3 regions of the Pseudoalteromonas sp. S4741 genome follow, and region 3 is predicted to be linked to each of the others. Evidence: predicted binding sites of a transcription regulator. Region 3 holds the regulator's gene; each other region holds the start of a gene.

Region 1 (10,800 bases), on a different contig from region 3:
CCGCTTTTGCATTAAGCGTGTCGAATATGGTTTCGATTAAAATTATATCTACACCGCCCTCCATAAGCGCAAGGGTCGACTCAACATACGCAGTCACTAACTTATCAAAGGTGATATTACGATAGCCAGGGTCGTTTACATCCGGCGATAACGAACACGTTTTAGACGTTGGCCCTAAAACACCTGCTACATAGCGCGGTTTTTCTGGGGTTTTAGCGCTAAATTCGTCACATACAGCGCGGGCTAACTTAGCTGACTCTAAATTAACTTCACGGCTTATACTCGCCATGTCGTAATCTTCCATCGAAATGGTGGTCGAGTTAAAGGTGTTGGTTTCGATAATATCGGCACCGGCGGCTAAAAAGCTGCGGTGTATATCGGTTATTAACTCTGGCTTGGTTAGGCTTAATAAATCGTTGTTGCCTTTAATAAGCACGTGCCAATCTTTAAAACGTTCACCACGGTAGTCTTGCTCTTCAAGCTTATGCGCTTGGATCATGGTTCCCATTGCACCATCTAAAATTAAAATGCGCTGTTTGAGCGCAGCGCTCAGCTCTTGATGCTTATTGTTTTGAGGATTATTCGGCATAGTTGTTAGTCCTTACGTCTTGGCTAACTAAGTTAATATCATAGGGTGTGGTTTGGTAAACGTAATAATTTAACCAGTTTGAAAACAGCAAAAACGCGTGGCTTTGCCATGTTTTAGACGGTTGCTTGCTGGCATCGTCATCAGGAAAATAGTTTTCGGGCTTTGGCGCATCAGGGCTTTTTTGTAAATCGCGCTCATATTCGGCTTTTAAACTGTCGGCATCGTATTCTGGGTGGCCGGTAATAAACACTTGGCTGCCCGATTTATTTTTAAGTAAATAAGCCCCGACTCGTTCAGAGCCCGCTAATACCACCAGCTCTTCACAGGCGTTTATTTTATTTATATCTATGTGGCCATAGCGTGAGTGCGGCACTAAAAAGGTATCGTCAAAGCCGCGGGTAAGTGCACCATGGGCAAAGTAGCATTGATGGGTAAACACCCCACACAGTTTATTTTCTTTTAAATCGCGCTTTAAATTATAACGGTGATATAAAGCCGCGTGGGCAGCCCAGCACGAAAACAAGGTAGAGGTTACATGCTGCTCGGCCCAATCAATAATCACTTTGAATTCTTCCCAATACGCCACTTCTTCATACTCTAAATGTGCCAAAGGCGCACCGGTAATTAATAGTGCATCGTAATTATTGTTTTTCACTTCTGAAAAGTAACGATAAAAGGTATCTAAGTGTTGCTCTGAGTTGCTACTGCTACGATGCGTGTCAAGGCGCAGTAGCTCTACATTTACTTGCAGCGGAGAATTAGCCAACAAGCGAATAAACTGTACTTCGGTTTCTACTTTATTAGGCATAAGATTAAGAATAGCCAAACGCATAGGGCGTATTTCTTGCGTTTTTGCACGTGTTTTTGGCATTACAAACACGTTTTCATGACGTAAACGTGCAATAGCTGGCAATTCGTCTTCTACTGTAATTGGCATATTTTACTCCTACTCATAAAAACCGAGAATTTATACGCTCTTATTATGAACAGAATGCTAAAAATATCAACCTCTAGATGTATAGATGTCTAAATGAATTTATTCACCCAGTTTGTACAAATTGAATATGTACTTTAAAACAGCCCCATTCGTTGACTGTTTAACCCCTCAACAACTACAATACAGCATTGAAATTTTTATTATTATTTGAAGGCTTTCCTCCATGGTTTTACCTGATAAGTTTATATTCTCGATGAATCGAGTATCTAAAGTTGTGCCACCTAAGCGCACAATTTTAAAAGATATTTCGTTGCACTTTTTCCCTGGTGCTAAAATTGGTGTACTAGGTTTAAATGGTGCTGGTAAATCTACATTACTTCGCATTATGGCCGGTGTTGACCAAGACTTTGAAGGTGAAGCTCGCCCTCAACCTGGTACTAAAATTGGTTACTTACCGCAAGAGCCAGTACTGGATGAAAGCAAAACAGTACGCGAAATAGTTGAAGAAGCTGTTGGCGAAGTAAAGCATGCCCTTAACCGCCTTGACGAAGTGTACAACGAGTACGCAATGGAAGACGCTGACTTTGACGCCCTAGCAAAAGAGCAAGGCGAGCTTGAAGCGATTATTCAAGCGCACGATGGTCACAACATCGATAACGTTTTAGAGCGTGCTGCCGATGCACTTCGTTTACCTGAGTGGGACGCTAAAATTGAGCACTTATCAGGTGGTGAGCGCCGTCGTGTTGCTATTTGTCGTTTGTTACTTGAAAAACCAGATATGCTTATTCTCGATGAGCCAACTAACCACTTAGATGCTGAGTCGGTTGCTTGGCTTGAGCGCTTCTTACATGATTACGAAGGCACTGTTGTGGCGGTAACGCATGACCGTTACTTCCTTGATAATGTGGCTGGCTGGATTTTAGAGCTTGACCGTGGTGAAGGTATTCCGTGGGAAGGTAACTACTCTTCTTGGCTTGAGCAAAAAGATGCCCGCTTACAGCAAGAGCAAAAATCTGAAAAAGCACGTCAAAAATCAATTGCACAAGAACTTGAATGGGTGCGTTCAAACCCTAAAGGTCGTCAAGCTAAGTCAAAAGCGCGTATGGCACAGTTTAGCGAGCTACAGCAGTCTGATTACCAAAAACGTAACGAAACCAACGAATTGTTTATTCCACCTGGCCCACGTTTAGGTGACCAAGTATTAGAAGTAAACAACTTACGTAAAAGCTTTGGCGACCGTGTTTTAATTGATGATTTAAGCTTTAGCATGCCTAAAGGCGCTATTGTGGGTATTATTGGTGCCAATGGCGCGGGTAAATCAACCCTATTTAAAATGCTAAGTGGCGAAGAACAACCAGATAGCGGCAGCATTAGCGTAGGTGAAACTGTAGAGCTTGCAACCGTTGATCAGTTCCGTGGCAACATGGACGAAAGCAAAACTGTATTTGAAGAGATTTCTGACGGCCAAGACGTGCTAAAAATTGGTAACTTTGAGTTCCCAAGCCGTGCTTACGTTAGCCGTTTTAACTTTAAAGGTAACGATCAGCAAAAATTTGTTAAAGACTTATCTGGTGGTGAGCGTAACCGTTTACACCTTGCTAAGCTTTTAAAAGCCGGTGGTAACGTAGTACTACTGGATGAACCAACCAATGACCTTGATGTTGAAACACTTCGCGCCCTTGAGAACGCTATTTTAGAGTTCCCAGGCTGTGTAATGTGTATATCGCATGACCGTTGGTTCCTTGACCGTATTGCAACGCACATTTTAGATTACCGCGACGAAGGCCAAATTAACTTCTTTGATGGTAACTACACTGAGTACGAAGAGTGGCTTAAAAAGACCTTTGGCGCAGAAGCTGCACAGCCTAAGCGTATTAAGTACAAAAAAATTGGCTAACAGCCACCGTTAATAAGTTAAAAGCCCTGCATTTTATGCGGGGCTTTTTTATGCAAGCTATTTTTAGCTTTGAGCAAATTGGCGTGTTAAGCATTACCAGCTATGCTTATTATAAATAACAACTTTATAAGATTATTATGCAAAACCGTCGGCAATTAACATTGATATAAACAGCATTACGCATTTAAAGCGCTTGGTTGAACTAAACCTTGCTGATGAAACATTATTACACCGTGAGCTTGAAACGCTTATTTACCAAACATAAATAGACGCACTGCGTGAAGTTGATTACCATAACCAAAAATAATTAAACGACGCAGATATGAGTTTAAATCCCAATCTACCTTTAGTTTATCATCCTAATTACTCGTTTAGTTTTGATCCCAAACACCGCTTTGTAATGAGTAAATTTGCGCTGCTATACCAGCATGTTAAAACCCTTGGGCTTGCTGGCAGCAATATCATAGAGCCACCACATGGTCGTGTTGAAGAGTTAGAAATAGTGCACTGTGAAAACTATATTCACGATTTATGGCATAACCGCCTAGATGAAAAAGCCATGCGCCGTATAGGCCTACCTTGGTCACAAGCACTAATGAACCGCACATTTACCGCACCATTAGGGACACTGCAAACCGCGCGTTTAGCACTTAAAAATGGGCTTGCGTGTCATTTAGCGGGCGGCACTCACCATGCCCATAGTGATTTTGGTTCGGGTTTTTGCATGGTGAACGATTTAGCTTTTACCGCACAAACGTTAATTCAAAACCGTGAAGTAACCAACGTACTGATTTTTGATTTAGATGTTCACCAAGGTGATGGCACGGCAGCCATGCTGGCTCATCAACCTTATGCGTTTACCTGTTCAATACACTGTGAGAAAAACTTCCCGTTTAGAAAGTCCCCTAGCGATTTAGATATTGGTTTAGCCAATAATATGCAAGACGCTGAATACTTAGGTATTGTTGACGATACCCTGCAATTTTTATTACACGAGCTTAACCCAGATCTGGTTTTATACGATGCTGGCGTTGATATTTGGCAAGAAGATGGCTTAGGTAAACTGGATATTAGTTGGCAAGGAATAGAAAAGCGCGACCACATAGTGCTTAAACGCTGCCTTGCAAATAATACCCCGGTGGCCACTGTAATTGGCGGTGGTTATGACAGAGATCATCAGCGACTAGCACAGCGCCACGGCATTGTTATTGAGCAAGCGGCTAGTTTTTAATTATATTTTTAACTGACTCGGCGTAATGCCGGTCCAACGCTTAAAAGCTCGGCGAAAATTAGGAATATCATAAAATGCTAATCGCATCGCGACTTGTTCATTGCCTTGCTGGCACACCCCCAGTAAATGCAGTGCTTTAAGTTTATTTTGCTCATCTTGTAATTGCGAATAGCTAACACCATGTTGTTTTAACTTACGTTTAAACGTAGCAGGGCTCATAGCAAAGTGCTCAGCACTGTTAGCAAGGCTGTTGTTTTTATTACGGTAAATGCGCTGGCACACAGCCTCAACAAAAGACTGTGATACATTCTTATTTAACTCACTTTGCGCTATGCACTGCTGCCAGCGCAATGGACTCGACTCTGGGTTTGGGCACTTAAGCAGTTGTTTATCAAAATGCCAACGGGTATAGGGTTGTTCAAATCGTACCCGTAAACCTAAATGCTGCTCATACTCTTGAATATGCCGCGGGCGTTTACAAGTAAAATCAAAATAACAGTGCGGGTAGTGATCTCTCACTCTTTTTAGTAAGCTCATTAGCGCAGCGCTGTATATTTCAAAACAATAATTTTTTAATGGCTCGTCCATACCTACATTCGGTTGCAAGTACAGATAGAAATCATTTTGGAAAATATGCTTACGAGTAAAAAATAAGGGGGCAAGCATCGCTTGTATTTTATGTAATTGCTTTAAAGAGGCACCTAGTGTGGGGCCTAAACGCACACTTTGCATTGCTGGGCTAAAGTCATTAACCAATTGATGACCCAGTAAAAAGCCACTATCATTACTCTTCATTAAGGTTTTAAACTGGCTAATTAATGCTAATAGCTGCGACAAACTAAAGCGCTGTGATAGATCATATAAATCTTGCTCAAAAATACCCGTACCACGCAGCAATTTATGCAGCGGTATCCCTCGTCCTTGAGCAAGCTCCACCAGCGCAGTGATCATTCCCTCCGCGCTGAGGTATTTATCGTCTAAGCTAATATACTGCTGCACCTACAAGGGCCTTTTCTTTTTGTAATTGTTGATGTAACAGGCTGGTTTGCTGCACTGGATCTTGCGCTAAATCCATTGCCATGGTGGCGGTTAAAATATGCTGAAACTGTGCGCCTTTGCTTTTTGCGACTTTAAAAGCACAATGGTTAAGCGCCGCTTTCATTTGCGCTAGTAATTCTTTGGCTTGGCTTTGGCTGGTATTCGGCATAAGCACAATAAAACAATCGCCAGCATAGCGACAAAGCACATCATTCAAACGGCAATTCATTACTAGTAAATCACTAATTTCTCTTAGTAACCTATCACCTTCACTAAAACCAAACTGCGCATTAAACTTTGCAAAATCACGAATATCAATAACACCTAAAGTGGCGGATTGCTGCTCTGTTTGGCGTTGCTGCATGAGTGAATGTAAGTAGTTAACTCGGTATAACCCTGTTACCGAACAGACTTTTTCATGCTCTCGCAGATGCGCTTCACGACGACGCAATTGACGATTTAAAACAAATTGCTCTTGATGCCAATAATAAAGCCCAACGCTTGTGAGCAACATGCCAAAAGGAGCTGGTAATGATTCAAACCATGTTAACCAAAGTTGCGATGGTTGCTTGAGCCATTCATCGAGTAAATCCAAAGTAGCTGAGAACATAAACAAACCTAAACCTAACACTAATAAGGTAGTTACTTTGCCTGGCGGGCGTGAAATAAGTAACGCAACTATCCAGCTGAGGGTCATCAACACAATACCGCCTTCACCAACAATATCGAGCCACGCAATTTCTTGCCATTGCTTAAGTTCGCCAAAGTAAGCGCATATTGCTACAGCAATAACTAACAATAAAATGATGGTGTTGGTTAATTTTGCATGGTTGGTAAATGGGTTATATCGCATTAGGGTGGCTTCTTTTGTCTATGTTGGTCTGCATGCTAGCTTAGTCATGCTGTGTTCGTCAGGGTCATATTGGCTCATTGATATGACATTGAGATTAAAATTTATAGGTATTTAACTTAGTAATAACCATTTTTAGTGCGCTGAAGCTGTGTTTAAACAGCTCAAATGTCTGTTTGAAAAGTACTAAGTTGGCGTTTTGTCAGGAATTAACGGTAAAACTGTCACATTAGCGTCATTAACTTTTTTTAGTTTGCTCACCAAACCAAGGACAACCGGAGCAAATCAATGAAACAATTTAAGTTAAATGCTGTTGTAGCGGCATTAGCACTGAGCCAATTTAGTGTTAGCGTGAATGCACAAGAACAAACATCACCAAGGGAACCTGAAGTAAAGGTTTCTGAAGAGCTTGTGGTATACGGCGAGATTGGTTATCGCAACCGCTCGCAAGAACTAGCGCCCACGCTTAAATACTCACAAGAATACTTTCAACGTTTTGAACCACTCACCGCCGGTGATGCACTAAAGCGTGTTCCTAGTGTGACTTTTTTATCTGACGTACTGGAATCTGACGGCGCACGTATGCGCGGCTTAAGCCCTGCTTACACAAAAGTACTTATTAATGGTGAGGAAGTACCGGGCGCTGGCGCTGATCGCTCATTTTTTGTTGACCGTATTCCAGCAGAATTAATCGAGCGTGTAGAAATAATTCGTTCATCAAGTGCCAACCGCTCTGCCGATGCCATAGCAGGCACACTTAACATTGTACTTCGTGATGGCTACAGCTTAGACGGCGGTTACATTCGCGCTGGTGGTTTACGTTATGATGATGGCGAACTAAAAGAAAGCTTTGCGGGCGTTTACGGTACTGAGTTTGCAGGTGGGCGTTTACTCGTAGGTGCCAATTTACAAGGTCGTTATAACCCAAAACAAAAATCAAGCAGACGTTATGGCGATAGCCCTGAAAATAACCCTAATTACGCAACAGACGATTTTGATAACCGTGAAGATCAATCTGATACCCGAGATGGCGATGACACCTCATTAAATGCCAGCTTTGAAAAGGTATTTGATAACGGCGGCAAGTTTGATATTAGTGCTATGTGGGTTGATACCGACCGCACCGAAGACGAGCGTTCTTTTGAGTATGATGAGGCATCTGCAACCTCAGGATCGCTTGTTGAAGGGGGCAACTTGCTCTCAGATAACGCAAACGTCGCTTATATTGATCAAACAAACTACAACATTAACTCAGGTTATGAATTACCGTTATTAGGCGGTACCAGCAAATTTAAAGTAGGCTATGCCAGCTTTGAAGAGTCAGTTTACGAGCAAGAAGTTGAGCTTGATACATCTGAGCTCCCAATGGTTTTTGAGGAAGCAGAAGAAACCGTTGATATTGACGATAAAGAATGGTCATTACAATGGCAACATAGCTTACTGCTAGGTGACTCAAAAGAAGTTCAGTTTGGTGCTTTTGTGCAAGGCAAAGAACGCGACACAGCTATTTTTGTCGCTGAAGATGAAAGTGAGCAAACACGTACTGGCTGGGATCAATTTAGCCAGACGCCAATGTCGTTAGCGCAATTTAACAATGAATTTGAAGCAGTAGACGGAGGCGTTAATACGCTTGAAGAAGACCGCTTTGACTTATTTGCATTAATCAAACACAAAGCTGATGTGTTCTCATGGGAGATGGGTGTGCGCTGGGAGTCAACTGACTCAAGTATTACCGATACCAATGAAGGCATTACAGCCGAAAATGAATATGACTTTTTCTTACCGTCGGCTCACTTTCGTTATAGCATCAGCGATAACGGACGAGTCAGTGCCTCTGTTGCTCGCAGCTTACGTCGCCCTGACTTTGACTACATGACCCCCGCCCTACTTGAAGAAGAGCTCGCTGATAATGACTTTTTAGGTAACCCAAACCTTAAGCCAGAATCTTCTTGGGGTATCGATTTAGGTTACGAATACCGTTTAGGTAAAAGTGGTGTTGTTGGTGTAAACGTATTTTACCGTGACGTAAGCGACCTTATTGAAATTGCCAGTACCGGTGCTGAAGGCTCAGAAGGTGAAGGTACATTTGTATTGCAACCACAAAATACTGGTGATGGCACAGTTCAAGGTGTTGAGTTTGATTTATCAACTCCTCTAAGCGCCTTGAACATGCCTAATACTGGAATCTTCTTAAATTACTCTTGGCTCGACAGTGAAGTTGAAGACAGTTTTGGCAAGCGCAAATTTAACGACCAATCAGATTATGTTTATAACGTAGGCTTTATCCAAGACTTACCAACCCTTCGTGCATCATTTGGTGCAACGTACCGTAATCAAGGTGATGCATACGGACGCTTTATCGGTGAAGAAGTGACAACCTCTTACGGGGCTGATTTAGAGCTTTTCGTTGAAAAACGCTGGGAAGACGTAACACTTCGCCTAGTTGGTTCAAACCTACTTGATGCCAGTAAAGATGAAGTTTTCAACAAGTTTGACTCGCTTGATGATCAAAATAATCGTGACTTTGATGAGTACGAGCTTGAATCTGAAGAAGCAGGTCCTGTGATTCAAGTAATGCTACGTTACGCATTCTAATCACATGTATTGTCATTTTAAGCACGTATTGACAAGCCATCGCGTGCTTTTTTGGAGTTAGAACATGTTTAAATTGTCTTTCATAATGGCCGCGCTACTGTGCTCATCAGCGCTTAGTGCTGGTGAACCCGTTATCTATAAAGATGCGCTATATCAACAACAAAAAATAGCCAAGTTAACTACGTTGCCTAATAGCCTTAACTTTATGGTTATTGGTGATTGGGGACACAACGGCCACTTTTATCAAAAAGAAGTGGCCCATCAGCTAGAAATTGCCATGTACCAAACCGATGCCGATTTTGTTGTCTCAACCGGCGATAACTTTTACCCTAACGGGGTGGCAAGCGTGAACGATCCTCTTTGGCAATCAGCCTTTGAGAATATATACCACGGCCCGCACACATTTGAAGATTGGTATGTTGTGTTAGGTAATCACGATTACTTGGGTAATGCCCAAGCACAAATTGACTACACAGACAAAAGCCAGCGTTGGCAGTTACCTGCAAGGTACTACAGTAAAACATTTGCGCTTGAAAACAATGAGCAAGTGTTAATGGTTTTTTTAGATACCAACCCGATTCAGCCTGAATATAAAACCCGTGAAAAATACCGCTCAACCCAAGGTCAAAGCTATCAAACACAATTGGCATGGCTTGAAACCCAACTAGCTGGCAGTAAAGCAAAATGGAAAATTGTGGTAGGCCATCACCCGCTTTATTCAAGTGGTAAACGCTTTGGCCGCAACCAAGGGCTTCGCGACATTTTAGAACCTATTTTGGAGCGTCATAACGTGCACGTTTATATCGCAGGACATGAGCACGACTTGCAATACAATCAACCAAAAAATAGCAAGGTGGCTCACTTTGTCTCTGGTGGTGGCAGTGAAGCACGGCTTGTAGAACAACGTGAATTTACCCGCTACGCAGAAGCAACACCGGGTTTTTTAAGTATCTCAATCAATGGTGAAAGGCTAACAATGAGCGCGATTACCCACCTTGGTGAAGTACGTTTTAGCACTGAAAAGCACCTAGATAAGTAAAGGATAAAATAATGATTTTTAAACTAAATACAATTTCAGCAGTGCTTAGCAGTGCTGTGCTTGTAACTGCGCTTGGCGGTTGTACAAGTAATGACGATACGCAAAACACGACAGAAATAGCAAAGCCGGCTGTTGAGGCTAAGTTATTTGGCCCACAACAAAATATGCAAGGCTCACAAGCTGCTGCACTTGGTAATAATCAATGGCTAATGGCGAGCGAAAGCCAAGGCTTATTACTTGCCGATAACGAGAAAAGCAGTGTGCTGCTCGCCGGTAACTTTGAGTCAATTTCACTAAAACAATTATCAGCGCAGCAATTTTTACTCGCCAGTCTTGATAAGAGCCAAGATAACGTTGCTATTTTTAAGCTTATAAAAAATGGCCAAACTTGGCAGCTAAATGAACTCACTCGTATTAGTCCGCCTCAAGCTCAGCCCGATGCCGTGTGTTTATTTAAAAACAGCAATACCGAGACTGTATCAGCGTTTGTGCCAGATGTTCGCGGCCTGATCAGCGAAACGGTTATATATGATTTAGCCACTAACCAAGCTAAAAATATCGCAGTACGTGAGTTCTCTGCAGTCACAGAGGCTTCAGGTTGTGCAGTAAATGACGACACAAAAA
Region 2 (10,800 bases), on a different contig from region 3:
GGATATAAACCAAGTCCCATGGCGCCAATTTCAAAGTGAGCCATTGATTTATGTAAATATATTGGGAACTGGCAAAGTGTTTTGGTTACCATATTTCTAAGTGCAGTAGAAAGCCCTGGTACTTTAGGTGACTCTTCTGCTATTTTTAATTTTTGTTTATTGCTGTCAATTAAAAGAGTAAAAAAATCGACCCCAGTATGAGGCGACTTTTTCTCTACATGTGCTTTTAAATTAATCGTGGTTAACGATTTACTCACCGCCATTACTTCATATTGAATAAGACTTAATGAATAACTTTTGGTGATTTTTTGTAAATCAGGGAATGACAGCGACACGATATCGCCTTTTTTAAAGTTTACTTCTTGATTACACTCTAGTTGCAAACCAAAGACTGAAAAGTCCCGAGTGTGGCCATGCAGCACTGAGTCGCGGGTGTTAATAACGACGCTGGTTTTATAAAGGTAACGCTTATTAGAACGAAGGTTCACGTACTCTAACGGCACGGTATTTAGCTCCGGCGGTGATGCATGCTTACTGTGGCCAAACAATTTCAATTTATTGGCCAAGGCTTTATCAAATTCATACTGTTGATAATGCTGTTGTTCATGCTTATTACCTACTTGAGTAAGTAGCATTAAATATTTTACGTCTTTTATGGCGCCTTCAACACGTGGTGAAGGCGGTTTATTAAGTTTCTCAATATCTTTACCCAAAGAGTTAGGTAAAGATAAAGGAATATAAGCATCTTCAGTATGGCTTGGCATCAATTGTAATTTAAAGCAGCGCCAACTGTCTCTTCGGCTACCAAAACCAAAAAATAACGCTTTTAATTGTGTATGTTGCTCAAGCTCTGAACGAGTGGCTGAATAGTAGTAAATTTTTCCTGCAGAGACATGGGTAAAGGTATATAAATATTCCTCTTTTACAGCCACAGGTTTTAGTGCCAAGTTACGAATACGCTCATGGTTTAACACACTGTATAGGCAGGATATTTTGCGCTCATCGGTAAAGTAACGTTGAATAAACAGGCTGTTTTCAGTAGTTAAATTTAAGCTTGGATAATAAACACCGTTTTTTTGACTTATAAAAACGTATAGCGAATTGACCCTAGGAATGTAATATTGCTCATAGCCTTTAGAAATAACTGCATCGAGGGTGTTATCTAAGTTCACTTTGTAGCGGCGTTTATTGCCGTGGATAAAGCTTTCTAAAAAATGGTCAAACGCGGTGTTGTTTTCTTTAAATGTGCGTTTTAAGCGAATATGATTAAATTCATCCGAGGTATTTTCTATCGCAACCACTTCGTATTCAATCCCATTTTTTAACCCAAGCTCAAAATCTTGTTCAAGGCCAACTAAGTGCATAACAATAAGCTGACCTTTTTTTAAATTATAGCGGGATGCCAACTTAATTTTACAGCCACTGAGTGAAATATCAGAAGTACTTGCTTCAATTTTTGTTTGCTCATCGTACTCAATAGTAATTTTAATTGAGTAATTCATTCGCTCTTCGCTACGACTTTCATAAGCCGCAAATTTAATAACGTTGGTGGTCAGTTCGTGTTGTGGTTCAATTATTTTAGGCGGGGTGGTCGTTGATTTTTGCTGTAAAACACGAAAATTATTTTCGGTGTTCATCACCGCTTCGTACACGGCAAGGGTGTAGCCTTTATGTTGTTTTATTGCCGCTTCGAATACTTCAATGGCGGTGTCATCCATAAAGTGTTGTTTACCGTTATGCTCATATGGTTTTACTTGACCGGTAACTAAACCACGTAGATCAATAAAGCGGTCTATCGGCTGAGATAAACGCGACATTTCCATTTTTATTAAAAACTGCTCGGGTTTGCTTAACTCGGCGGTTTTTGACTTGAAAATGAGATCAAACTTAGCATTTCCCAAATACTGTTTTAATTCATTTACAAGCGCTTCATGCTTGAGCAATACGTCTTCAGCCATTTATAAATCATCACCGTCTAATTTAAAAGTAGGTATACTGTTGCAATCATTTATTAGAGAATTAAATGAATCTAATATCGAAAAGTAGTTAAATGCGACCACGATATTATGCGTAACTATACTTTGTGTTTATTGTTATTCGTTATGAGCCAATTAGTTGGCACGTTTTTATTAGTACTTTAAAGCAAGAAGCATGCCCTAAAGCAGGTTAAATGAAACTACATCAGTATAGTGTGATACTAAATGCGCTATTCCACAAGGCGTTGTTGCTAAGGTAAAGCCAGCAATGGCAAAATAAGCGCTTAACAGTCAATACTTCAAAATAAAGAATAGTAGGTAAGGTTTTAAATGGCTAAAGCGGCAAAAGTAGAGTTTGTTTGTACAGAATGTGGCATGAATTATCAACGCTGGCAAGGTCAGTGTCGCTGCGGTGCGTGGAACACATTAGCAGAGTTTAAACCTTCTGCAGGGCAAAGCAAAAAAGTAGCAGCTCGTGCAAGTGTCGGTGGCTACGCCGGTGGTATTGGCGGTGGCTCTAAAAAAATTAATGAAGTAGCAACCGCAGAGGCAGAAAAACAGCTTACTGAAATTGGCGAACTTGACCGTGTTTTAAGCGGCGGTGTAACCACCGGCTCGGTTAATATTATTTCTGGCGATCCGGGGGCGGGTAAAACCACGCTACTATCGGATTTAGTGGCAAGAATGTCTCAGCGCATGCCATCGCTTTATTGTACTGCTGAGGAGTCTTTGTCGCAGTTTAAAAACCGAGTAAACCGTTTAAAACTTAACTATAACGAAGATGAGCTCTATTTACTTTCTGAAACAAGTGTTGAAACCATTATTGAAGAGCTGGATAAAAACAAAATTAAGTTTGCCGTTATCGACTCTATTCAAGCCGTGGTCACCGACACCGCTAATGGTAGCCCTGGCTCACCCTCGCAAGTAAAAAGTGCCGCTCAAGCGCTAACCCAATATTGTAAGCAAAACGATGTCACTATGTTCATTATTGCTCACGTAAATAAAAATAATGAAATAGCTGGCCCGCAAACATTAGTGCATATTGTTGATGCACTGTTACATATTGATACCAACGATGGTCAAGTGCGTACGCTACGTGCTAATAAAAATCGCTTTGGTGATATAGATACTGTGGGCATTTTTAAAATGTGTGAACGCGGTATGCTCAGTGTGGATAACCCCAGCGAAATTTTCTTATCCGGTTCAACCACTGAATCACCGGGGTCGACGATTACCTGTATTCGTAAAGGTAATCGTAATTTACTACTCGAAATTCAATGTTTAACCACTGAAACAGAAGCAGAATTTCCACAGCGAGTATGTGTTGGTTTAAATATGAACCGGATTAAAATGCTCACCGGTATTTTACGTAAACACACCAAAACTAAAATATTCCACGATACGTTTTTTAATATTGTGGGTGGTCTAAAAATTGATGAATCAGAAACCTGTATTGATTTAGCGCTTGTTACTGCACTTTTAAGTAGTTTGAACGAGTTTGTTGTACCTCGAACCACCTGTATTATGGGGGAGCTAAGTTTAAACGGAGATGTGCGTCCAATCGACAGTGGTGTACCCCGTGTTAAAGAAGCGGCGCAACATGGGTTTACTGAAATATTTATTCCATTTCGTAACTACCATAAATCGATGGAAGGGCTGGGTGCTAAAATAACGCCAGTTAAAACAGTGCACGAGCTACTGAGTTTAATTAACTAGCAAACAAAAAGTGCTTAACGATGCATGTTCTCAATGTTAGTCTTGCTTAAAGCCACTTATATAAAGAGTTTAATAAGGAAATGATATGAAAAAATTAGTGATTGCAGCCGCGATTATTGCTGCAGGTGTGGGTGGCGTGAGCTATGCAAACTATGTTGCAACACAAGAGGTACGTGCTGAGGTTGATAAACAGTTGGCCTTGATCAGCGAACAAACAGGTGCTAGTTTTAACTACGCAGAGCTATCGGCGAGTGTTATTTCAAACAGTGTTGCCATTAGTAATATTGAAGTGACTAGCCCTGAGGGCGATAAAATTGCCACGGTTGAGCATGTTGAAGTGACAGGCTACGAAACCGATAAAATATCGCCACATACTGCTTTTACGTTAAAAAACTTTCAATTTGATAAAAGCTTTGTCGATACACTGCCTGCAGATACAAATACACAACTTGCCTCAGCCAGTTATGATTTACACTCTTCATTAGATTACGATGAGCAATCAGGTAACAGTGATATTATTGTTAAGCTGCAAGCTAATGATATTGCTAGTATTGATATGGACATGGGGCTTGCTAATTCTAAAGCGCTTATGGACGCTTCACTTGAAATCAGTAAGGCTCAACAAGCTGCAGGCAGTACGCCATTTACTTATGAGCAAGAGTTACAGCAGCAAACAATGATTATGCAAGCAATGAGTAAGCTAGAGCCACGTAATGTTAGCTTAGTTGTTAATAACCAAGGTGATCTTAAAGGCTTATTAGAAAGCGAGTTGGCAAAGCAAGGTATTACGTTAGAGCAAATGCAAACAATGCTTGATCAACAGCTTCAACAAGCACCTGTGACCGAAGAAATAGCCAAGGCGTTAACTGATTTTGCTAAAGGACTAAATTCGTTTAGTGTGTCTGCAAAACTGCCTGAAGGTAAAACTATGATGCAAGTGAATCAGCAACTAATGATGTTAGCAGGGCAACCCGAAGAGCTGGTTAAGTTTATAAATTTAGAAGTTAAAGGCAAATAACAGCGGTAAGTTATAAGCCGTCAGGATTCAATTTAAAACAAAAAAGCCGTACTTGATTATTCAAGTACGGCTTTTATTATTTTAGCTGATAGTTAGTGAAGAATACGCGCTCTAATTGTACCTTCAACTGCACTGAGCTCTTTAAGTGCGACTTCTGAGTGATCTGTGTCTACATCAATAACCACGTAACCAATTGCTTCATCGGTTTGTAAGTACTGTGCGGCAATGTTAATACCGTGCTGAGCAAACGCTTGGTTAATTTGCGTTAGCACGCCAGGGCGGTTGTGATGCACGTGTAACAAGCGGCTGCGATTAGCAAGCTCTGGCAATGATACTTCAGGGAAGTTAACTGCAGTAATAGTTGAGCCGTTATCTGAGTACTTAGCGAGTTTACCTGCTACTTCAATACCAATGTTCTCTTGTGCTTCTTGAGTAGAGCCACCTATATGCGGCGTTAAAATAACGTTGTCGAATTCACGCAGTGGCGAGATAAATTCTTCATCGTTAGATTTAGGTTCAACTGGGAATACGTCAATTGCTGCGCCGCTGAGTTTTTTCTCTGTTAGCGCTTCTGCTAGGGCGTCAATATCAACGACAGTACCACGTGAAGCGTTAATTAAAATAGAGCCTTGCTTCATTACCGCCAATTCAGCCGTGCCAATCAGGTTTTTAGTTTGCGGTGTTTCAGGTACGTGCAAGCTAATAATATCAGCGCGTTGCAATAGCTGCGTTAAGTTATGTACTTGTGTCGCATTACCTAAAGACAGTTTGTCTTCAATGTCGTAATACTCCACGTTCATACCAATATTTTCAGCCATAATACCCAACTGAGTACCAATGTGACCGTAGCCAATAATACCTAAGGTTTTACCGCGCGCTTCAAACGAGCCATTGGCTGTTTTTAACCAGCCACCACGGTGCGCAGCGGCATTTCGCTGTGGAATACCACGTAATAAAAGCAGTATTTCACCTAGTACAAGTTCAGCAACTGAACGAGTATTAGAAAATGGAGCGTTAAATACGGCAATACCGCGTTCACGTGCTGCGTTTAAATCTACTTGGTTGGTGCCAATACAAAAACAACCGATAGCAACCAGTTTTTCAGCTGCATTTAATACCGATTCATTAATATGAGTACGAGAACGCAGCCCCACAAAGTGCACATCTTTAATGCGCTCAATAAGCTCGTCCTCAGGTAGCGATGTTTTAACGTAGTCGATATTGCTATAACCGTTACGTTTTAGCGTTTCAACAGCGCTTTGATGAACACCTTCAAGCAAGAGAATTTTAATTTTGTCTTTTGCTAACGATACCTTACTCATAACCATATCCTATTTAATTTGTGGCCCATTTTTTGTGCCGATAATCACTTTATCAGCACCGCGCTCTGCAAATAGGCCGTTGGTGACTACGCCAACAATTTGATTTATTTGTGTTTCAAGCTGTTTAGCATGGGTAATTTTTAAATTATGTACATCTAAAATAACGTTGCCGTTATCGGTTACAACACCTTGGCGATACACAGGGTCGCCACCAAGTTTTAATAATTCGCGGGCAACATAGCTGCGCGCCATCGGAATAACTTCAACCGGAAGAGGGAAATCCCCTAAGGTATCGACTAGTTTGGTGTCATCAACAATACACACAAACTGTTTAGCCACTGCCGCTACTATTTTTTCACGGGTGAGTGCTGCACCACCGCCTTTAATCATTTCGTTTAGAGCGTTAATTTCATCTGCGCCATCAACGTACACATCCAGAGCATCAACATCATTTAGCTCAAATACTTCTATACCAAGTTCTTTTAAACGTGCTGTAGACGCTTCTGAACTAGATACTGCACCAACAATGGTGTCTTTTACTGTGCCTAAAGCATCAATAAAATGATTAACGGTTGAGCCTGTACCAACACCCACTATGGTGTTTTCTTTTACAAACTCGAGTGCAGCCCATGCAGCTGCTTTTTTTAATTCATCTTGTGTCATTGCTATGTGCTCATTTATGTCAAAAATAGACTGTTAGTTTACAAGATTAATTGTTACCAACAGTAGGTTTTATTGGGTGTAATAATAGTTTTAAGAGGCACATCCCACGATTCAATTGGGAGCTTATCCACTTGTTGGCATTCGTGTGCTAGGCCAATAAGTTGTGGTTGTTGCCAATCTTGTTCGTATAAACGTGCCAAGGTTCTATCGTAAAACCCACCCCCCATTCCAAGGCGATTACCAAATTTATCAAATGCAACAAGTGGCATAAGTAGATAATCAAGCGCTGGCAATGGGCATATTTGAGAGCAGTTCAGCTTAGGCTCCAAGATACCATAGCGATTTGCCCTCATGGGTGAGTTTTTTTCATATCGTTGAAATAGTAAATTAGCCCCGTTGAAAGGGTGAATTACAGGTAAGTAAACATGCTGTTTAATGCTCCATAATTCATTAATTAACAATGATGTATCTAATTCACCATCATTGCTTAAATAAAGCGCGATATGGCTTTTTTTGGCCGAGTTCATGCTTTTTAAATATTGAATAAAATTCACTTTAAGCGAGTGGGCCGCTATTTCTTGCTGGTTTTTTGATAGGTTATTACGTGCTTTACGAATATCGTGTCTTATTTGTGCGCGATTATTGCTCATTAAATATCTAAACCATAATTAAAAAGAGAATAAGTTCGGAAACATTAAATACACAGCAAGCACAATAAGTAATATTACAACTGTGGTAATCAGTGAATATAAAACAAGGTTACTGCGTTTTTTGGGTGTTGTAGAGAATGGCTCATCTAGCATTAAATCGTCATCTTGCCATGGTTCGTCATTTTCATCAGACAGAGATAACTCAACCTCGGGGAGACGTTGCTCAAGATCCTCAAGTTTCTCTTCAAGACGAATTAAGCTACTAGTAATGTAATCTAGGGCATCAAATAAGCGCTGATCTCGCTGGCTGTCGTGCGCTTTTTGAGAAGTAGCTTGTGTAGGGGCTGTTTGCTGAAGTTTGCTTTTGATCCCCAGCGTTGAAAGTAACTTGGCTTGCTTAAGGGCTTTCTCTTTGTTGCTAGGAGCAAACAGCAGCTTGCCATTAAAAAATGCCGCCACCTTTTCAGGTGAGGTTTTTAGTTTTTCTGTCAGTGCATTGGTCACTGCTTGGCTGTCTGCGCCTTCTGCAAGTCCTACAAATATAACACGAAAATTGTCGGCCATTTTTTATCCCTAACACGCTTTATTGTATAAGTAGAGTATATACCTAAAATGTTAAACAGTTCGAGACTGTTTTATGACTAACTTAATACACATAGCAAAACGGCCCTAAAAAGGGCCGTTTTAATATTAGCTAGGTGGCTTACAGGCCAGCTGCTGCGCGAAGTGCGTCTGCTTTATCTGTGCGTTCCCATGGGAATTCATCACGGCCAAAGTGGCCGTAAGCCGCTGTTGGAAGATAAATAGGGCGCTCAAGATCAAGCATTTGAATTAGGCCGTAAGGGCGTAAGTCAAAGTGTTCACGAATAAGTCCGATTAAACGCGCTTCTTCTAATTTACCTGTGCCAAATGTTTCAACACTGATAGATGTTGGCTCTGCAACACCAATAGCATAAGACACCTGAAGTTCACACTTGTCAGCAAGGCCAGCAGCAACAATGTTTTTAGCAACATAACGTGCAGCATAAGCCGCTGAGCGGTCAACTTTTGATGGATCTTTACCAGAGAAAGCACCACCACCGTGACGAGCCATGCCACCGTAAGTATCTACAATGATTTTACGACCAGTTAAACCACAGTCACCCATTGGGCCACCAATAACAAAGCGACCTGTTGGGTTAATGAAAAATTTAGTTGCACTAGTAATCAGCTCAGCAGGAAGTACTGGCTTAATGATGGTTTCCATTACTGCTTCTACTAAGTCATTTTGCGATACATCTTCGCTGTGCTGAGTAGAAAGTACAACGGCATCAATACCTACTGGCTTGCCATTTTCGTATGCAAATGTAACTTGTGATTTTGCATCTGGACGTAACCAGTTAAGCTCGCCACTTTTACGAACCTCAGCTTGGCGTTGTACTAAACGGTGAGAATAAGTAATTGGAGCAGGCATTAATACTTCAGTTTCGTTACATGCGTAACCAAACATTAGGCCTTGGTCGCCAGCGCCTTGCTCTTCTGGACTTGTACGGTCAACACCTTGGTTAATGTCAGGAGACTGTTTACCAATCGTGTTTAAAATTGCACACGAATCGGCATCAAAGCCCATATCAGAGTGTGTGTAACCAATTTCACGTACTGTTTTACGTGTAATTTCTTCGATATCAACCCATGCGCTAGTCGTTATTTCACCACCAACCATAACCATACCGGTTTTAACGTAAGTTTCACACGCTACACGGGCATGAGAGTCTTGCTCTAGGATAGCATCAAGTACCGCATCAGAAATTTGATCGGCGATTTTATCCGGATGACCTTCAGAAACAGATTCAGAAGTAAATAAATGTTTTGCCATTGTAATTATGCTCACAAATATTGCGCTTCACAAACGTCGGTATTAGCGCTAAAAAATTAAGGCGCGTATTTTATCTAAAACAAATGAACTTGCATAGTTTTTTTACGCCTAGACGTCTAAATAAAATATCTAATAGTAAATGGTTCTTAAAAAATATTCATAATGCCCTATTTTTATGGGTTTTTAATTGCACACAGCCCCCACAATAAGTAAGAATGGGGATAAATAAATACCCGCGCAAATACATATAAAGGTAGGAGAATTCATGCCATCTCGCAAAGAACTTGCAAATGCTATTCGCGTCTTGTCAATGGACGCAGTACAAAAGGCCAAATCTGGTCACCCTGGAGCCCCTATGGGCATGGCTGATATCGCAGAAGTATTATGGCGCGATTATCTAAAACATAACCCAACAAATCCAGAGTGGGCTGACCGAGATCGATTTATACTCTCAAATGGTCACGGTTCAATGCTAATTTATTCTCTACTGCATTTAAGTGGTTATGACTTGTCACTGGACGAAATTAAAAACTTCCGCCAAATGCATTCTAAAACACCAGGCCATCCAGAATATGGATACGCGCCAGGAATTGAAACCACTACGGGCCCATTAGGTCAAGGGATCACAAATGCGGTAGGTATGGCGATTGCTGAAAAAGCATTAGCAGCGCAGTTTAACCGTGAAGGCCACGACATTGTTGATCACCACACGTATGCGTTTATGGGTGATGGCTGTTTAATGGAAGGCATTTCTCATGAAGCATGCTCACTAGCCGGTACATTAGGCCTAGGCAAGTTAGTGGCATTTTGGGATGACAACGGCATTTCAATCGACGGTGAAGTTGAAGGTTGGTTTAGTGATGACACCCCAGCACGTTTTAAAGCATACGGCTGGCATGTAATTAGTGACGTTGATGGCCATGATAGCGATGCAGTAAGTGCAGCAATTGCAGAAGCTAAAAGCGTGACTGATAAGCCATCTCTTATTTGTTGTAAAACTATTATTGGTTACGGCTCACCTAATAAGTCAGGTAGCCACGATTGTCACGGTGCACCGCTTGGTGATGACGAAATTAAAGCGTCTCGCGAGTTTTTAGGTTGGACGGGCGATGCATTTGAAATCCCTGAAGATATTTATGCACAGTGGGATAACAAAGAAAAAGGCCAACAGCTTGAAGCAAGCTGGGACGAAAAATTTGCCGCCTACGAGCAAGCATACCCAGAGCTCGCTGCTGAATACAAACGCCGTACACATTCAGAATTACCCGCTGACTGGGCTGAAAAATCACAAGCGTACATTGAAGAGCTGCAAGCAAACCCAGCAAACCCAGCATCACGTAAAGCGTCGCAAAATGCATTAAATGCGTTTGGCCCGTTACTACCTGAATTTATGGGTGGCTCTGCCGATTTAGCGGGTTCAAACTTAACAATTTGGGATGGCTCTAAAGGCTTAACTGCTGATGATGCAAGTGGTAACTACATATACTACGGTGTACGTGAGTTTGGTATGTCGGCCATTATGAACGGTATTGCACTGCATAAAGGCTTTATTCCTTACGGCGCAACGTTCTTAATGTTTATGGAATACGCACGCAACGCG
Region 3 (10,800 bases):
TCCAGCTGCCAGCACTTAACTCATCGGGCATCAATGCGGATAAAGAAATGTCATCAAGTTCCAATTCAATACCTAATTCACGCGCTAAAATAAGCAACTTACGTTGCATATCTCGTCCAGATAAGTCTTCTCGAGGATCAGGCTCTGTGAACCCCAAAGCTTGCGCTTCTAGAACTAAATCTGAAAACGCTTTACTGCCATCATACATACTGCATAACCATGACAGCGTGCCTGAAAATACGCCTTCTATTCGCGTTATTTTATCGCCACTATTTTGTAAATCAGCCAAGGCAAAATTAATCGGTAGTCCGGCCCCTACACTTGCATTATAACGCCAATGTAAGCCACGTTGAGCAAGGCTTTCACGTAGTGTTTGATACCACGAAAGCGATGCGGTTCCCGCGTATTTATTAGCACTAATTAGATGGCAGTTTAATTCAACTAACTTACTATAAAGCTGACTAAAATATTCACTTGCGGTCATGTCGATCACTATTTTATGTTCATACTCAAGAGTATCTATGTATGACAATAAATCGGCTTGTTTATAGGAGCTTGCATGGTTTTCCCATTGAAGTTGCCAGCTTTCACAGTCTAACCCATTAGCATTCACCAGCATCTGCTCTGAGCGTAAAAGCGCTACTAACTTGACGTTAAAATCAGTTGATAAGCGTGCTAGTTGAGCAGGTAATTGGCGCATAAACTCAGCACCTACATTACCAAGTCCTGCAATAATTATAGCTATTTCTTGTGCTTTATTAATGAGCTTGTCATGTAACAGGCTCAGCACATCACTTTCAAGTACTTGATCGGTTAATAGTAACGTATATCCCTCACCGTAATGGGTAAACCGAGGCTGGATAGATTGTGTTTGTAATAAGGCTTCACTTTGCTTACCAAGCGGCGCTACCTCTTGATCAGGTGCAATAATCGCCACCCCATTTAAGTTTGACTCACTAATATTGGCGCGGCCAGCAAAATAATTAGCCACCTGATGTGTCGCTGACGCAGGGACTAGTAAGTAGATTTCGCCTTCGTGTTCAAAGTGATGCAAACTATGCTGAATAAGTTGGCTAACATGTGCTACTTCGCCTTCACTCAGATCATCAACAATGAGTAAATCCACATTATTTACTGTGGTTAAAAAGCGTTTTTGTTTACTCATTCCTAGTTTAACTATTTCGGTATGACTGCCTTGAGGATCGTAACTACTGCGAACAACTAATTCTATATCGGTATCTTTTAATGGCGATAATGTTTTAGCGTGTAATACTGGATTACCTAACCTCGCTAATAAATTAGCTTGATCACGGCACACTCGCGCATACTTAACCGCATTAGCAACCTTACGCGGATCAGTACTAAAAACACCTTGAGTGTCAGTCCAAATAGAGACTTTTTTAGCATTGCAATACCGCGCTAATAAAGTGGCACTGTAATCACTGCCATTTCGCCCTAAGGTCACTGTTTCACCATGTAAATCAGCCGCAATAAACCCCGTAACTACATTAATTTTACTCGTCTGTATGGCTTTTAAGCACTGCTGCTGATTATTAGCATGCTGCAGCTGTCCGGCATCTAACGTAAATAACTGCCTAGCGTCATGGGCACAAGCGCTAACGTTAAGCTGTTCTAAGTAAGCGCTTAGTAACCTTGCAGACCACAATTCACCATGTGCTAATAACGCAGCTTCAGCTAATGTCCCTTGCTTAGCCTGCTTGGTAATAATACTGAGCTCAGTTTCAAGTAAATCAAGCGCATGGTGCTTAGCGTTAGCTATTAATAATTGCTCAATCAGAGCTATTTGATGGTTACTCAATAGCAATACAATATCAGCAATAGCTTGAGTGTCTTGCTGTTGATAGCTTTGCCACAGTTTAACTAAGGTATCGGTGGTTTTACCGGCGGCCGATACCACCACACAATCCCCAGCGTGAGCGTGAGTTAAAATAATATTTGCGACACTTTTAAAGCGATCCGCTGAGCTTAAACTCGAACCACCAAATTTATGAACCTGATTTACCATATTAATACCGACTCGCATTTATGTTTTGTATTTTGAAGAATGGTATGCACTACCATAACGCCGGATGCGCCGCGTTTAACTTTGCTGAACCAAATGATTCACTAGCACCACTTTTTGCCGATAGGCCGGGATCGGCGTGCCCTGGGCGCACCAAATTAAATACCCTGTCTAAGTCAGCGAGTAAATCATTTACATCTTCAATACCCACCGAGATACGAATAAGCGTGTCGCCTACTCCGGCTTCTGCACGCGCGGTTGCGTCCATGCCGGCGTGGGTCATAGTCGCAGGGTGACAAATCAAACTTTCTACTCCACCTAATGATTCCGCTAAGCTAAATTCATTTAAGCGCGTTAAAAACGCTGCAGCATCGTTTATATCGCCTTTTATATCAAAACTAACCATAGCACCAAAGCCAAGCTGCTGCGCCTTAGCTAGCGCATGTTGAGAGTGTGATTCAAGACCTGGGTAGTAAACTTGGGCAACAAACTGAGAGCGTTCTAAATACTGTGCAATGGCGAGTGCATTTTCTTGGTGTTGCCTTAAACGCACGTTTAAAGTACGTAAGCCTCTGAGAGTTAAATAGCTATCAAATGGCGCGCCGGTGATGCCAATGTTATTTGCCCACCACGCTAACTCTTCACCTAACTCAGCAGTCGCTGCGATAACCGCGCCACCAACAACGTCTGAATGGCCATTGATATATTTTGTGGTTGAGTGCACCACAATATCAGCGCCAAACTTAATCGGGTTTTGTAATGCTGGCGATAAAAACGTGTTGTCGGCGGCAACCAGTGCACCACACTGTTTAGCTGTATCAGTTACTGCTTTAATATCTGTTAAGCGTAAAATAGGATTGCTAGGTGTTTCAATCCAAATCAGCTTAGGTTTAATAGCAAAGATGCGTGTCAAACTGTCGCTTTTGGTAAAATCGACCACTTCTAGTTTTAATAAGCCGCGCTTTTCTAGCGAAGTAAATAAGCGATAGCTGCCCCCATAACAGTCATGAGGGATCACTAACGTATCGTCACTATTAAGTAATTGTGTTGTTAGGTGAACGGCTGCCATGCCTGTTGCGGTAATAATGCCTTTAGCGCCACCTTCAAGCTCCGTGAGCGCCTCAGCCAAAATGTCACGATTAGGGTTACCACTACGGCCATAATCATATTGGCGCTTTGTATCAAAGTCAGCAAATGAGTAAGTTGTTGATAAATAAAGCGGTGGAACAACCGCACCATGATGCTTGTCGGCTTCTATTCCACTACGAACAGCAATTGTTGCCTTATTTTTTTCACTCATTTTCGCTACCTTTACTGATTTGGATGTTTAGACGTCTAAAAGGTAGCGCATGCAATTTAAGATGTCAAAACATTTAAATGTCTAGATAGCTAAATAACTAGTATTTGACTATCTTTTTTAAACCGATAGAATTTCACGCATATTTACACGCTTTGATGCTGTGTGAGCAATTTATAATCTGAGGCAACGATACATCTTATGGCTAAATGGAATGGTGAATATATTCACCCATACGCAGAACACGGGAAAAAATCCGAACAAGTAAAGAAGATCACCGTTTCGATCCCGCTAAATGTATTAAAAGTATTAACTGATGAACGTACTCGTCGTCAAATAAACAACTTACGTCATGCAACAAATAGCGAGCTTTTATGCGAAGCGTTTTTGCATGCGTTTACCGGGCAACCGCTGCCTAATGATGATGATTTGCGTAAAGATAACGCAGAAAAAGTACCTGAAGAAGTAAAGAAAATAATGCAAGAAATGGGACTAGAAGTGCCTATTTTAAATGAAGACTAGAAGGGTCTTTATACAAAAAACCTCAGCAAATGCTGAGGTTTTTTTTGCGCTAATTTACACGTAACAATTACGCCATGTAGTTTTCTGGCATATCAATTTGTGCCACACCAGAGTCTACCGCCGCCTGCGCAACCGCTTTAGCTATACGTGGTAACAAACGTGGATCCATTGGTTTTGGTATAATATATTTAGCACCAAACTCTAATTTGTCGATGCCTGCGGCAGTAAGCACTTCAGTCGGCACGGGCTCTTTAGCAATACTGCGAATTGCTTCCACAGCAGCAATTTTCATCTCGTCGTTTATTTCACTGGCACGTACATCTAACGCACCACGGAAAATAAACGGAAAACACAATACGTTATTAACTTGATTCGGATAATCAGAGCGACCTGTAGCCATAATTAAATCGTTACGTGCAGCGTGTGCTAATTGCGGATCGATTTCAGGATCGGGGTTTGAACAAGCAAATACCACGGGTCTATCAGCCATTAATTTTAAATCTTCAGGGGCTAATAAATTAGGGCCCGATACACCCACAAACACATCGGCATCTTCAATTACATCTTGTAAAGTACGTTTATCGGTATTGTTTGCAAATAATTGCTTATATTCATTCAAGTCATCACGACGCGTATGAATAACTCCTTTGCGATCTAACATATAAATATGTTCACGCAACGCGCCACACTTAATTAAAAGCTCCATACAGGCAACAGCTGCAGCGCCGGCACCTAAACATACAATAATTGCATCTTCAATTGCTTTGCCCTGTACTTCCAGCGCGTTTAGCATACCCGCAGCCGTTACAATAGCCGTACCATGCTGATCATCATGAAAAACAGGAATGCTACAACGCTCTATAAGCGCTTTTTCTATTTCAAAACACTCTGGCGCTTTAATATCTTCTAAATTAATTCCACCAAAGGTGTCGGCAATATTAGCCACCGTGTTAATAAAGTCTTCGGTAGTACGGTGCTTAACTTCAATATCTATAGAGTCTAACCCTGCAAAACGCTTAAATAGTAGCGCTTTACCTTCCATAACGGGTTTTGAAGCGAGTGGACCTAAATTACCTAAGCCTAAAATTGCGGTGCCGTTAGTAATAACCGCAACCATATTTCCTTTACCAGTATATTTGTAGGCATTTGCTGGATCAGCGGCAATTTCACGAACAGGTTCTGCGACACCAGGGCTGTATGCGAGCGCGAGGTCTTTAACCGTCTCAGCGGGCTTGGTCAGCTCAATACTGATTTTACCTGGAACGGGATGGGCATGGTAATGTAGTGCTTGTTCACGAAAATCTGACATAACGCGATTATATCCTGCAATTTAAGTTAAAGTGAGAGGTAGTTTTAATCTACGATACCTTTATTATTTTTAAATTCCAAGCAATATCAGGTCTATCCTGTTATATGCTAGAACTGTTAATTTTAAGTGATTTATCAGCAACTTCCCTAGATTATCCTGACATTTTTAAAATATAAATTCGTCATAAAAATGAAAAACACAGGTACTTTTTGCCCTTGTTCTATTTTTATAAAGCGTATTTTTTAGTCTTAAATTAAAATAGCGAAATACCGAATTTTATTTAACTTTAAACACAAATAACCTCACGTTACCTGCATTTGAGTACCATCTTAAAAGTTTAACAAATAAAAATATAGAGAATATTGGCTGTTTTGTCTGCAAATGTTTATGCATACTCAGAATAAGAACAGGAAATAGTTATGCAAAAAAAATAAATACAAAATTGCTAAGAAAGCAGATAGGAAAGTAAATTTTGACCACAAAAAAAGCACCCTAAGGTGCTTTTTTTACATAGAAACAAAAAATTATTTTTTGCTGCTAAGTGCACCGAAGCGCTTGTTGAAGCGATCAACACGGCCGCCAGTGTCTAAAATCTTTTGCTTACCAGTGTAAAACGGGTGACACGCAGAACATACGTCTAAGTGAATGTCTTTACACAGAGTAGAACGAGTTTCGAATTTGTTTCCGCATGAACAAGTTGCAGAAATTACTTCGTACTTAGGGTGAATACCTTCTTTCATAGGAACCTCTAGTTAAGGCCGCATCGCTCTCCAAACCCGAAGTCTGGCACCATACGTCGTTAAAACAAATTTATTGGTCGCGAATTTTATCCAACAACCCGCAAGCACACAAGCTTTAATTACCCTTTTTGCTAAAAAGTCGGCAAACACCTATTCATTACTGATTTGTCGGTAGGCTTTTAATGCTATTTTTAGTACATTAAACCATTACGTTAATTGGTTGAGTTGTTATGCATTTTGCTGAAGTTGCAATAAAAGTCCCCTTGCCTCGCACCTTTGATTATAAAGTGGATGAGCAATTAGTACCGCTGACTCAATTACAGCCTGGTATGCGCGCGTTAGTCCCTTTTGGCAATCAACGTAAAGTAGGGGTTATTCTTAGCTTAAAAGCGGATACAGCAGTCCCCGAAGGCAAAATAAAATCTATTATTGAAGTTATTGACGACTCACCGGTGTTATCTGCGCAGCATTTAGAGCTACTGAAGTTTACAGCGCGTTATTATTGCTATCCACTCGGTGAAACTATTCATATTGCATTGCCCAGTGCACTGCGCCAAGGTGAGTGCCCTGATAAAACCAGTATAAACATGGTGACATTAAGCGAAAAGGGGGCACTTTTACCGTCTTTAAAAGCTAAAACACAGCTTAATCTGCTTAAGCAATTATCAGCATCCGGTAAATCATCATTAACCGAACTCAAAGCCCTCGGGTTTAATAAAAAAACCATTGATACCCTTTTAGATAAAGAGCTAATAATTCAAACCATTGAACACGACAATCAATGGCAACATACCTCGCCAACGGTTGGCAGCAAACCTCGTTTGAATAAAGAGCAAGCCATTGCCTGCACTGCAATTAATCAAAGTACTGGGTTTAAGAGCTTTTTGCTAGAAGGTGTCACTGGCAGCGGAAAAACCGAAGTTTACCTACAATGCCTAGAAGAAGTATTAAAACGTGGCGAACAGGCGCTAGTGCTTGTTCCTGAAATAGGGCTAACGCCTCAAACGGTCAATCGTTTTAGACGTCGCTTTCCTGATACCCCTATTATGTTATGGCACTCGGCATTAACCGATAACGAACGTCTACAAACATGGCGCTTTTGTGAAAAAGGCAGTTGTGCCATTGTTATAGGCACCCGTTCGAGTATTTTTCTGCCATTTTTAAAGCTCGGGATGATTGTGGTTGATGAGGAGCATGATGCCTCATTTAAACAACAAGACACTTTACGCTATCATGCCCGTGATTTAGCTGCGTATCGTGCCTATCAGCATCAAATTCCACTTATTTTAGGTAGCGCCACGCCGGCATTAGAAACACTGCATAAAGCAATTAATAACAAATACCAGTTACTCACATTAAGTGAGCGCGCGCAAACCGCCACCGATAATCAGTTTAAGCTGCTCGACATGAAAGGTCAGCCTGATCGAGCCGGTATTGCGCATGCCAGTCTTGCAATAATGCGCCAGCACCTAAATAGAGGAAAGCAGGTGATGGTATTTTTAAATCGCCGTGGGTTTTCTCCTACCTTGATTTGTCATGAATGTGGTTGGTTGAGTGAATGTAGCCGATGCAGCACCAGTGCGACTTTCCATAAGGCAATAGGCCAAATGATTTGCCACCATTGTGGCGATCAATATCATGTACCGCATCAATGCCCTGACTGTGGCAGTACGCAAATATTTCCTAACGGCAAAGGCACCGAGCAAATAGAAGAGTTTTTAAGTAGTGAATTTGCAGACACCCCGATCAGCCGTATCGACCGTGACTCAACTCGGCGTAAAGGTAGCCTTGAAAAAGCACTGGATGAAATAAACCAAGGCGGCGCACGTATTTTAGTTGGTACGCAAATGCTGGCAAAAGGCCATCATTTTGCTGATGTTAGCCTAGTACTTATTTTAGATGTCGATAGTGGTTTGTATTCGTGTGACTTTAGGGCTACTGAGCATTTAGCACAATTAGTAACACAAGTTGCAGGACGCGCGGGACGTTCTGGCGAACCCGGTGAAGTATTATTACAAACGCACTTTCCTGAGCACCCCTTATTACAAGACTTAGTTAATAATGGCTATCAAGATTTTGCCCGCTTTGCACTCACTGAGCGAAGTGATGCACAGTTGCCACCTATTACAAGTATGGCAATTGTTCGCGCACAAGGGCATAACATAAAGCAAGTCGTCGACTTTCTAACGGATTTGGTTCCTGTCAATGGGGTATCTGGTATACAATTGCTCGGACCGATCCCCGCGCCTTTAGAAAAAATTGCGGGAATGTATCGTTTTCAATTACATATTCAAGCGCAAGATCGACGCATACTACATCAGTATCTCGCGCAAATGGTTGATTATCTCAGCACTAGCAAACTTGCACAAAAAGTTCGCTGGAGTTTAGACGTAGACCCTACAGACATGATTTAGGTAAGGCCACATATAACACCATGGCACAGCACGATTATATTAATAAAAAACCAAAAAATAGAAAAAACACTAAACAAGAGCCGGCAAAAAAACCCTTCCCGTTTTTGTTAATCATTATTGCCTTGTTACTAGTCGGTGGTTTTGCATACGGACTCTGGTTTGTTAAAAACAATGCCGATCCAGAGCTTGTTGAAAAGCAAGCAAATCCAACACCCGAAAAACAAGTAGAAATAGCTAAACCGCGGCCACCTAAATTTATTAAAGAAATTAAAGAGCATGAGATTCAGGTTGAAGTAAAAGAACTTGAACAAAAAGGTCCTTATGTCATGCAATGTGGTTCATTTAGAACCCATCAGCAAGCTGAAACCTTAAAAGCTAAAATAGCGTTTGCAGGATTAATTTCAGAAATCAAAAAAACCACAGGCAGCAATGGTATTTGGTACAAAGTGCGTTTAGGGCCTTATGAAACCAAGCGTCATGCAGAAAGTGACAAGAACAAACTTAAACGAATTAATATTGTCGGCTGCGGAATTTGGGGCTGGACTTGAATTTAAACCATTCACCCATATAACCTCTTCATAATCGTTTTTTACGCGCTGCCCCTTGCAGCGCGATGATGAGGAATAACATGACTACAATCGTAAGTGTACGCCGTGATGACAAAGTTGTTATTGGTGGTGACGGCCAAGTATCTCTTGGTAACACAGTAATGAAGGGCAATGCCCGAAAAGTTCGACGTCTTTATAATGGCAAAGTTATCGCTGGGTTTGCTGGCGGCACTGCTGATGCCTTTACTCTTTTCGAACGTTTTGAAAGCAAACTAGAAATGCACCAAGGTAACCTCACTAAAGCGGCTGTAGAAATGGCTAAAGATTGGCGTAGCGATCGTGCCCTGCGTAAACTTGAAGCTTTACTTGCTGTTGCTGATGAAACAGCTTCGCTAATTATTACCGGCAACGGTGACGTGGTGCAACCAGAAAACGACCTAATCGCAATTGGCAGCGGCGGTAACTTTGCGCAATCAGCTGCAACCGCCTTATTAGAAAATACCGACTTAAGTGCTCGTGAAATTGTAGAGAAAAGTCTAACAATTGCTGGCAACATCTGTGTATTTACGAATAACTTCCAAACTATCGAAGAATTGTAATAGGAACTCGCTATGTCTGATATGACCCCAAGAGAAATTGTTCATGAGCTAGACCAACATATTATTGGCCAAGCTAAAGCGAAAAAAGCGGTTGCTATTGCCCTTCGTAATCGCTGGCGCCGTATGCAGTTAAACGAAGACTTACGCGCAGAAGTAACGCCAAAAAACATCTTAATGATTGGCCCTACGGGTGTAGGTAAAACTGAGATTGCTCGTCGTTTAGCAAAGCTTGCCAACGCACCTTTTATTAAAGTTGAAGCCACTAAATTTACAGAAGTAGGTTATGTCGGCAAAGAAGTTGAAACTATCATCCGTGATTTAGTTGATGTTTCAATTAAAATGACACGAGAGCAACAAACTAAAAAGTTCAAACATCGCGCTGAAGAAGCGGCTGAAGAACGTATTTTAGATGTATTACTGCCTCCAGCGAAAGATCAATACGGTGAAGTTCAGCGCGATGAAAATTCATCGACACGCCAATCGTTTCGTAAAAAGTTACGCGAAGGCCAATTAGATGACAAAGAAATTGATATTGATTTAGCCCAAGCTCAACCTAATATTGAAATTATGGCTCCTCCTGGTATGGAAGAAATGACCAACCAGTTACAGGGAATGTTTCAAAACATGGGTGGTGATAAACGCACTAAGCGTAAGCTTAAAATTAAAGAAGCGTTTAAGTTACTTACTGAAGAAGAAGCCGGTAAACTGGTTAATCCTGAAGAATTAAAAGAACAGGCCATTTTTGCAGTAGAGCAAAACGGCATTGTGTTTATTGATGAAATAGACAAAATTTGTAAACGTGGTGAAGCCTCTGGCCCAGATGTAAGTCGTGAAGGTGTACAACGTGATTTACTTCCGCTTATTGAAGGCTCTACCGTTAATACCAAGCACGGCATGGTAAAAACTGACCACATGTTGTTTATTGCCTCAGGCGCATTCCAAATGTCTAAACCATCAGACATGATCCCTGAGTTACAAGGCCGTTTACCTATTCGTGTTGAACTTGAAGCACTCACAGCCGATGACTTTAAACGTATATTAACTGAGCCACACGCGTCACTTACTGAGCAACAACGCGAGCTACTCAAAACAGAACAAGTCGCTATTGAATTTAGCGACGACGCAATTGAGCGTATTGCTAAGGCAGCATGGCAAGTAAACGAAAAAACCGAAAATATCGGTGCGCGTCGCCTTCATACAGTTATGGAAAGGCTAATGGAAGAGATTTCATATGACGCTTCTGAAAAAGCGGGTTCAAGCCTTGTTATTGATGCCGCCTACGTTGAAAAACACTTAGGTGCGCTAGTTGAAGATGAAGACTTAAGTCGTTTTATTCTTTAATTGAAAA

The links. Region 3 encodes MetJ, which represses methionine synthesis genes. Its sites were predicted from a motif close to TAGACGTCTAGACGTCTA; they were not measured.
Region 1: CWC30_RS01845 (homoserine O-succinyltransferase) is a predicted target of MetJ. The motif match lies at 1,601-1,618, and genes of this name have one in related genera.
Region 2: metK (methionine adenosyltransferase) is a predicted target of MetJ. The motif match lies at 9,302-9,319, and genes of this name have one in related genera.

Annotation. Positions count from the first base shown of each region.
Region 1 is NZ_PNCN01000012.1:41,203-52,002, reverse strand. It holds gene CWC30_RS01850 (homocysteine S-methyltransferase family protein) at 1-589, opposite strand, end outside; gene CWC30_RS01845 (homoserine O-succinyltransferase) at 579-1,526, opposite strand; gene ettA (energy-dependent translational throttle protein EttA) at 1,750-3,423, shown strand; partial or broken gene CWC30_RS18575 (PilZ domain-containing protein) at 3,581-3,688, shown strand; gene CWC30_RS01830 (histone deacetylase family protein) at 3,746-4,654, shown strand; gene CWC30_RS01825 (AraC family transcriptional regulator) at 4,655-5,653, opposite strand; gene CWC30_RS01820 (GGDEF domain-containing protein) at 5,637-6,545, opposite strand; gene CWC30_RS01815 (TonB-dependent receptor plug domain-containing protein) at 6,831-9,137, shown strand; gene CWC30_RS01810 (purple acid phosphatase family protein) at 9,202-10,176, shown strand; gene CWC30_RS01805 (phytase) at 10,188-10,800, shown strand, end outside.
Region 2 is NZ_PNCN01000075.1:32,000-42,799, forward strand. It holds gene CWC30_RS11875 (PilZ domain-containing protein) at 1-1,958, opposite strand, end outside; gene radA (DNA repair protein RadA) at 2,307-3,692, shown strand; gene CWC30_RS11885 (aq_1923 C-terminal domain) at 3,778-4,710, shown strand; gene serA (phosphoglycerate dehydrogenase) at 4,803-6,032, opposite strand; gene rpiA (ribose-5-phosphate isomerase RpiA) at 6,042-6,695, opposite strand; gene CWC30_RS11900 (5-formyltetrahydrofolate cyclo-ligase) at 6,749-7,345, opposite strand; gene CWC30_RS11905 (hypothetical protein) at 7,364-7,909, opposite strand; gene metK (methionine adenosyltransferase) at 8,049-9,200, opposite strand; gene tkt (transketolase) at 9,466-10,800, shown strand, end outside.
Region 3 is NZ_PNCN01000019.1:15,904-26,703, forward strand. It holds gene metL (bifunctional aspartate kinase/homoserine dehydrogenase II) at 1-2,026, opposite strand, end outside; gene metB (cystathionine gamma-synthase) at 2,076-3,323, opposite strand; gene metJ (met regulon transcriptional regulator MetJ) at 3,522-3,842, shown strand; gene CWC30_RS02935 (malic enzyme-like NAD(P)-binding protein) at 3,910-5,151, opposite strand; gene rpmE (50S ribosomal protein L31) at 5,676-5,891, opposite strand; gene priA (primosomal protein N') at 6,122-8,305, shown strand; gene CWC30_RS02950 (SPOR domain-containing protein) at 8,326-8,853, shown strand; gene hslV (ATP-dependent protease subunit HslV) at 8,934-9,452, shown strand; gene hslU (ATP-dependent protease ATPase subunit HslU) at 9,465-10,793, shown strand.